2 regions of the Bradyrhizobium sp. USDA 4532 genome follow, and region 1 is predicted to be linked to the other one. Evidence: riboswitches for the same ligand, from Rfam matches in the RefSeq annotation. Region 1 holds a riboswitch; the other holds the start of a gene.
The links. A riboswitch is a leader RNA that binds a small molecule or an ion and turns the genes downstream of it on or off. The one in region 1 is predicted to bind glycine.

Region 1 (3,949 bases):
AGAGTGTGCAGGTCGGCAGGATGAGGCGCTGGAAGAACGGACCGAAGCCGGCCGAGATGCTCTTGAAGCCCTGTACCGGAACCCAGCGCAGATCGATCGCAAAGATCTGGATCAGCACATAGCCGATGACGAACACCGGCACCGAGAAGCCGAGCACGGAAAGCCCCATCACGAAGCGGTCGATCCAGGTGCCGTGCTTCCACGCCGCGATCACGCCGAGCGGCACCGCCACCAGGATCGAGAGGATGATGGTGGCCAGCGCGACCGAGATCGAGGGCTCGAGGCGCGGGACGATCATTTCGAGGATCGGCTTGTTCGAGATCAGGGAGACGCCGAGGTCGCCGTGCAGCAACTTGGCGATCCAGGTGTAGAACTGGATGTAGATCGGCTCGTTCAGACCAAGCGAGGTCCTGATACGTTCGAGCTGTTCGGGAGTCGCGTTGTCGCCGGCGAGGATGGCGGCCGGGTCGCCCGGCGTCAGCCGCAGCAACAGGAACACGAACAGAGCCACCACGCCCATCACGGGAATGGCGGCGAGGATGCGGCGAAGCAGATATCCGAGCAAATTTGATCCGTTGGGTTGTGGTCGATGAAGTCCCCAGCGGGACCGTTGCACACCAGACCGTAGCACAGATGGTAGCAGACTCACGGTAGAACTTGAGCAAGTCCCATGCCATCGGTGCTGCGGATTTTGCGGTGCAGCTAATCAGTCCTGTTGGCCGCGATTATTCCTCCGGTGAAGTTTGAAGCAGTCCACTGGAAGGTGGATTGATTTCAGCTTTGCGCGCGTCGGCGGGCACGTCGAGCCCGGCACCGAACGTCGGCGCCATCGGCGGCGTGTCGAGGTCGCGCCAATCGTCGATCGCCTGGGCCACCATCTGCGCCGTCGCCGCCGACAGTGTCCAGCCAAGATGACCGTGGCCCGTATTGTAGAACACGCCCGGAATCCGTCCGGCGCGAACCACCGGCATCATGTTCGGCATCATCGGGCGCAAGCCCGCCCATGGCACGACTTTCGACGTGTCGATCTCCGGGAAATGATGCCGCACCCAGTCCACCAGCGGTTGAATGCGATCGGCGCGAATGTCGCGGTTGAAGCCGTTGAACTCGGCGGTGCCGGCGACGCGGAAGCGGTCGGCGCCGAGCCGGCTGGTGACGATCTTCGCAGCTTCATCGAGCAGGCTGACGGTTGGGGCCGCATTCCGGCTTTGCGGCGCATCGAGCTGCACCGTGATCGAATAGCCCTTCACCGGATAGACATTGACGCGGTCGTTGAGCAGGCTGGCGAAGTGGCGGCTCGCCACGCCGGCGCAAATCACGATCCCGTCCGCCTGCAGCTGCTGGCGCGTCGCGACCGCAGCATCATGTGAAGCAGCTTCGTTCCAGCCGATGCGGAAGCCGTCATCGCCGTGTGCGATCGTGTCGACGTCGGCTTCATGGACGAAGCTCGCGCCACGGCGGATGCAGGCGTCGGCAAGCCCACGCGTGAATTTGTGAATATCGCCGGTCGCGTCCGACGGCGTGAAGAAGCCGCCATAGCAGGTTGTCTGCAGCGCGGGTTCGATGACGCGGATCTCGTCCGGGGTCACCGGCCGGCGGTCGAGCCCGCCTTGCTGCAGCAGCGCGTTGACCTTGAGGCCGGCTTCGAAGCCGGCCCTGTCGTGATAGACGTGCAGGATGCCGCGGCGTTCGAGATCGAAGGCGATGTTTTCGCGCTCTGCGATCGAGAACAGATGCTTGCGCGCTTCGATGGCGAGCTTCGTGGTCTCGATGGTGTTGCCGCGATAGCGCGTGATGTGGCCTACGAACTCGCCGATCCAGGAATATTTGTGCCAGCTCGGCTTCGGGTTCATCAGCAGCGGCGCGTCGCTTCTCAGCATCCAGCGCAGCCCCTTGAGGATGGTCGCGGCGCTGTTCCACACCTCGGCGTTGCTGGCGGAGAGTTGTCCGCCATTGGCGAACGAGGTTTCCATCGCGGCGTAGCGATGCCTGTCGAGGACAGTCACCTTGTAGCCGCGTTCAAGCAGGGCATAGGCCGTCGTTACGCCGGTGATGCCGGCGCCGATGATCGCGATGTGTGGCATGATAGTTGTCAGGCTCCCGTGGGTTAGAGTCGCCGAACCGCCGGTGAAACCGGCATCGGCGCCCCATCTGTCACGGTACCTGAGAGCTTGATCCGCATCGGGCTGTGGCCAGAAGCGAACTATCCCCTTCGGTGGACGTCATGGCCCTTGATGTGCGGCCATGTTCGTCTCTCTCCAGATCGTCCTGACGATACAGTCCTTTTGCCTGAGAGTTTCCGGGGCGGTTGCTCCGTCGGCGCCGAAGCCAACAACACGATTGTTGTCGGTTCGATCTCTCCCGCATCGTCGCGTTGGACGGCCGGACCGTAGGCGAAGCCTTAAAAATGGACAAGGCTAAATTTCGATCCGGCAGTGCCAACGTGTTGTGCAGTGCAAATCGATGTCAGTCCAGCGTCGCCAGCAGTGCCGCCATCAGGCGGCCGCGTTCGGCGAGGCTGTCGACCTCGATGTGCTCGTTGAGCGTATGTGCATCGGCGCCGCGAACGCCGAGGCCGTCGAGCGTGGGGATGCCCATCGCGCCGGTGAAGTTGCCGTCCGAGCCGCCGCCGGCGCTGCCGTGCGGCAGATCGAGACCCATCGCTGCAGCAAGGCCTTTTGCCTTTTCATAGAGCGCCATGGTGCCCGCATCGGGCTCCCACACCGGGCGGGTGACGCCGCGCGTCACCTTGAACGTCACGTCGTTGGCGGTGCCCGACAGTGCCAGCATGCGCTCGACGCCACGGTCGAGATCGGCCTGGCGCTTGGCCATGCTGAGCGCTTCGCCGGTACAGGTCGTCGCGACGCAATTGACCCACTGGCCGCCATGCACGATGCCGACCGAGAAGGTGCAGTCCTCGGTGGTCATGCCGTCGATGGCGATGATCTGCCGCGCCATCTCGCGGATCGCGGAGCGACCGGAAGACAGCGTTGCGCCGGCATGGCTGGGCTTGCCGGTGGCTTCCAGGTTGAAGCGCGCGATCGCATAACGGCCGGTGACGACGCCGTTGTTCGGACGGCCGGGCTCCGGCACCAGCACATATTTGTTGCGCGCGGCTTCCGCCTCGATGATGTCGCGCGTCGACGGCGTGCCGACCTCTTCGTCGGGGGTGAACAGCACGGTGATCGGCAGCGGAGTCGTGAAGGAGGCGCGCGCCAATTGCCTGATCGCCTCGATCGACAGGTAGTTGCCGCCCTTCATGTCGAAGATGCCCGGCCCGAAGCACTTGTTGCCTTCGCGCCGCCACTTCAGCTTTTCGATCGTGCCGACGGGGTGAACGGTGTCCAGATGGCCGGCGATCAGGATGCCGGGCTGGCCTTGTTTCGGATGGGGGAAACGGGCGCGGACGCAGCCCGCGAAGCCCTGGCGTCCGGCGATGCGCTCGATCGTCGCACCCATGATCGCCATCTCGCGGGCGGCGAGATCGAGCATGCGTTCGACCGCGGCGGCGTCCCAGGTCGGGCTTTCGCATTCCACCCAGCTGCGCAGGCCCTGCAGCATCGTTTCGGAATCAAAGGGGAGATTGGCGGGGTTCATCGTTGTTCTCTCTTGTTGTTCTGACGGCGCCGGCATCGCGCGCGCGTTACGAAAATCTCAGCCGACGATTTTGTAAAGCCAAAATCTGGCGCGCGGCCTCATTCGTTTGTGTACGTCCGATGCGACCTGAAACCGATTGACGCGCTTGGCGCTTGGTGCAAGTCTCAATTTCACAAGCCATACAGCATGTTAGTTCGCCTAAATAACGAACCACATGCATAACGAATAAGCCGGCTTTGACCAGTTACACGTCAGGAGAGATTGCATGTTCCCTATCTCGCGTTGGAAACACCGCACGCTAGCGGCCGCGTTGACGGCGCTCGCGCTGTCGTTCGCGCCGCAGGAATTGTCA
Region 2 (3,949 bases), 170 kb from region 1:
TGAACACCTGGTTCTGCGCGGCGAGCTCGCTCATATGCGCGAGCGCCTCGGTCTCGCTCAGCGCCCGGCCGAGATCGAGCGGCGCCTTCTGCCGGATCGACGCCGGCAGCGTCTCGTTCATCAGCGCCTGCAGGCTCGCGGCGCCGACCGTCTCCAGCATCGCGTTGACGTCGCGCGGCGACGGTCCGATGTGGCGGCGGACGAAATCGGTGGCGGCTTCGTTGATCGGCTTGAAGGGCGCGTTCATGACGTGATCCTCGGAGTGATCCTTTAGGCGGTGTGCGCGGCGTAGGCGGCCTCGTCCATCAGGCCGCCGAGCTCGCCCTTGTCGGCAATCTTCAGCTTGAAGAACCAGGCCTTGCCGCCGGCGTCGGAATTGACCAGCGCGGGCTCGGCGGCGAGCGCGTCGTTGACCTCGACCACCTCGCCGGAGATCGGCGCGTAAACGTCGGAGGCGGCCTTGACGGATTCGACGACAGCGGCGGCCTCGGCCTTCTTCAGGCTGCGGCCGACCTTGGGCAGTTCGACGAACACGACGTCGCCGAGCTGCGACTGCGCATAGTCGGTGATCCCGATCGTGGCGACGTCGCCCTCGATGCGGAGCCATTCGTGGTCGGACGTGTACAGCGTCGTCATGGGGTCGATCCTTTGGCGTTCAGCGTTTGTAGGTATTGGGGACGAAGGGCGTAGCGGCGACTTTCAGCGGCAGCCGCTGGCCGCGCACTTCGGCGAAAACGGTGGTGCCGACGGCGGAAAGGGCCGTGGGCAGGTAGCCCATCGCAACCGGCGCATTGAGGCTCGGGCCGAAGCCGCCCGAGGTCACCTTGCCGATCTGCTCGGTCGAGCCGGCATCGGCGAACAGCGCGGCGCCTTCGCGCACCGGTGCGCGGCCGTCAGGCTTCAGGCCGACCCGTCGGCGCGCAGCGCCATCTGCGAATTGCGCGAGAATTTTGTCGGCGCCGGGGAAGCCGCCGGCGCGGGCGCCGCCGCTGCGGCGAACCTTCTGCACCGACCATTCCAGCGCGCCTTCGACCGGTGTCGTCGTGGTGTCGATGTCATGGCCATAGAGGCACAGCCCGGCTTCGAGCCGCAGGCTGTCGCGCGCGCCGAGCCCGATCGGCAACACGTCGGGATTGTCGAGCAGCGCGGTGACCAGGGCTTCCACCTTGTCCGCGGGCACGGAAATCTCAAAGCCGTCCTCGCCGGTATAGCCGGAGCGCGAGACGAAGCAGTCGACGTCGCCGACGCGGCGCGGACCGGCATCCATGAATTTCATCGAACCGACATCTGCACAAAGTTTCGCCAGCGCCGATTCGGCTTTAGGGCCCTGCAGCGCGATCAGCGCGCGGTCGGCCAGCGAGATGATCTCGCAGGCGTCGGAGAGATTCGCGCGCAGATGCGCCTCGTCCTCGGCCTTGCAAGCGGCGTTGACCACCAGGAACAGGTGATCGCCGAAATTCGCCACCATCAGGTCGTCGAGCAGGCCACCGTCATTGTTGGTGAATTGCGCGTAGCGCTGCCGTCCCGGCGCGATGCCGACGATGTCCTGCGGCACCAGTTTTTCCAGTGCGAGCGCGGCATCCGCGACCTTGCCGGATTTGGCCTTCAGCACGAGCTGGCCCATGTGCGACACATCGAACAGGCCGGCTTCCTTGCGGGTGTGCAGGTGCTCCTTCAGCACGCCAGCCGCGTATTGCACCGGCATGTCATAGCCGGCGAACGGCACCATCTTGGCGCCTCGCGCAAGGTGCAGCGCGTGCAGCGGGGTCTGTTTCAGCGGGGAGGTTTCGCGCGCAAGCATCACAGGGCCTCGCGGTTCCCGCCGGGGACCTATTTCCCCTTGAGAAACCTGCAGAAAGCCCCATCTGTCGCTGTGCCTGAGAGTATTATCCCGTCGGCGGACGCATCGGGGCGAACCCCAGCGTCTCTTTCCAGATGTCAGACGTCACGCGGTCCTTTTGCCTGAGAGTTTCCGGGGCGGTTGCTCCTTCGGCGCCGGCGGTAAGGCCGGTCTCTCCCGACGTGACTAGGTATAGGTAGGTAGAAAACACGGCGCCACCAAGACTGTCAACGCAGCTGCAGCAACTATCCAATGGGCTTTGTGCTGCCGCGGCAAGCCCATGATCCGCCTGCACAGTTTCTGGACACCGCAGCTGGCAATGTCTAAAAGCGTTCGGCCGGAAAATGACGCCTTTTTGCGGCTGGCCGGCCACTTTTTCCGATTGGATGAACATGAGCAGCGTCAACGACATCAGGTCGACATTTCTGAACTACTTCAAGGCGAACGGGCACGAGATCGTGGCCTCGTCGCCGCTGGTGCCGCGCAACGACCCGACCTTGATGTTCAACAATGCCGGCATGGTGCAGTTCAAGAACGTCTTCACCGGGATCGAGAAGCGTCCCTATCAGCGTGCCACCACGGCGCAGAAATGCGTGCGCGCCGGCGGCAAGCACAACGACCTCGACAATGTCGGCTACACCGCGCGCCATCTCACCTTCTTCGAGATGCTCGGCAACTTCTCGTTCGGCGATTACTTCAAGGAGCGCGCGATCGAGCTGGCCTGGAACCTGATCACGAAGGAGTTCGGGCTGAAGAAGGACAAGCTGCTCGTCACCGTCTACCACGACGACGACGAGGCGGCGGGCCACTGGAAGAAGATCGCCGGCTTCTCGGATGACCGCATCATACGGATCGCGACCTCGGACAATTTCTGGGCGATGGGCGATACCGGCCCGTGCGGGCCGTGCTCCGAAATCTTCATCGATCGCGGCGAGCACATCTGGGGCGGTCCGCCGGGCACGCCTGAGGAGGACGGCGACCGCTTCCTGGAGTTCTGGAACCTGGTGTTCATGCAGTACGAGCAGGTGACGAAGGAGGAGCGCGTGGCGCTGCCGCGTCCCTCGATCGATACCGGCATGGGCCTGGAGCGCATGGCGTCGATCTTGCAGGGCGTCGAAAGCGTGTTCGAGAGCGACCTGTTCCGCAACCTGATCGATGCGGCATCGTCGGCGCTCGGCCATGGGCCGAACGCGCGGAACGTGGCGTCGTACCGGGTGATCGCGGACCATCTGCGTTCGTCGGCTTTCCTGATCGCCGATGGCGTGCTGCCGTCGAACGAGGGCCGCGGCTATGTGCTGCGCCGGATCATGCGCCGCGCGATGCGCCATGCGCAGCTGCTCGGCGCGAGCGAGCCGCTGATGCATCGGCTGGTCTGGGCGCTGGTCCGCGAGATGGGCCAGGCTTATCCGGACTTAGTGCGCGCTGAGAAGCTGATCGAGGAGACGCTGCGGCTGGAAGAGACGCGGTTCCGCAAGACCCTGGTGCGCGGATTGTCGCTGCTCGACGAGAAGAGCGCCGGCCTCAAGAAGGGCGACATGTTCGACGGCGACACCGCCTTCACCCTGTACGACACCTTTGGTTTCCCGCTGGACCTGACCCAGGACGCGTTGAAGTCGCGCGGTATCAGCGTCGACCAGGCGGCGTTCACCGACGCGATGGAGCGCCAGCGCATCAAGGCGCGTGCGTCTTGGGCGGGCTCCGGCGAGGCGGCGAGCGAAGCGATCTGGTTCCCGCTGCGCGAGAAGCTCGGCGCGACCGAGTTTCTGGGCTACGAGACCGAGAGCGCGGAAGGCGCGGTGACGGCGCTGATCAAGGACGGCGCCGAAGTCGCGAGCCTCAAGGCCGGCGAGAGCGGCGCGATCGTCTTGAACCAGACGCCGTTCTACGGCGAGTCCGGCGGCCAGGTCGGCGACACCGGCGTGCTGACCGGGGAGGGCGTTAAGTTCCGCGTCACCGACACGCAGAAGAAGGCCGGCGATCTCTTTGTGCATCTCGGCACGGTGGAGCAGGGCACGCTCGGTGTCGGCACCGCATTACAGCTCGAGGTCGACCACACCAGGCGCTCGTCGATCCGCGCCAACCATTCGGCGACGCATCTGTTGCACGAGG

Region 2: it holds a riboswitch for glycine, as region 1 does, so the genes downstream of both, gcvT (glycine cleavage system aminomethyltransferase GcvT) here and J2R76_RS02705 (D-amino acid dehydrogenase) in region 1, are expected to answer to the same signal.

Annotation. Positions count from the first base shown of each region.
Region 1 covers NZ_JALJZN010000001.1:575,889-579,837, forward strand. Annotated here, with positions in the region: gene J2R76_RS02700 (ABC transporter permease) at 1-565, opposite strand, end outside; gene J2R76_RS02705 (D-amino acid dehydrogenase) at 726-2,084, opposite strand; glycine riboswitch at 2,150-2,264, opposite strand; glycine riboswitch at 2,268-2,374, opposite strand; gene J2R76_RS02710 (M20/M25/M40 family metallo-hydrolase) at 2,467-3,597, opposite strand; gene J2R76_RS02715 (ABC transporter substrate-binding protein) at 3,863-3,949, shown strand, end outside.
Region 2 covers NZ_JALJZN010000001.1:408,325-412,273, forward strand. Annotated here, with positions in the region: gene gcvP (aminomethyl-transferring glycine dehydrogenase) at 1-247, opposite strand, end outside; gene gcvH (glycine cleavage system protein GcvH) at 271-636, opposite strand; gene gcvT (glycine cleavage system aminomethyltransferase GcvT) at 656-1,801, opposite strand; glycine riboswitch at 1,942-2,030, opposite strand; gene alaS (alanine--tRNA ligase) at 2,233-3,949, shown strand, end outside.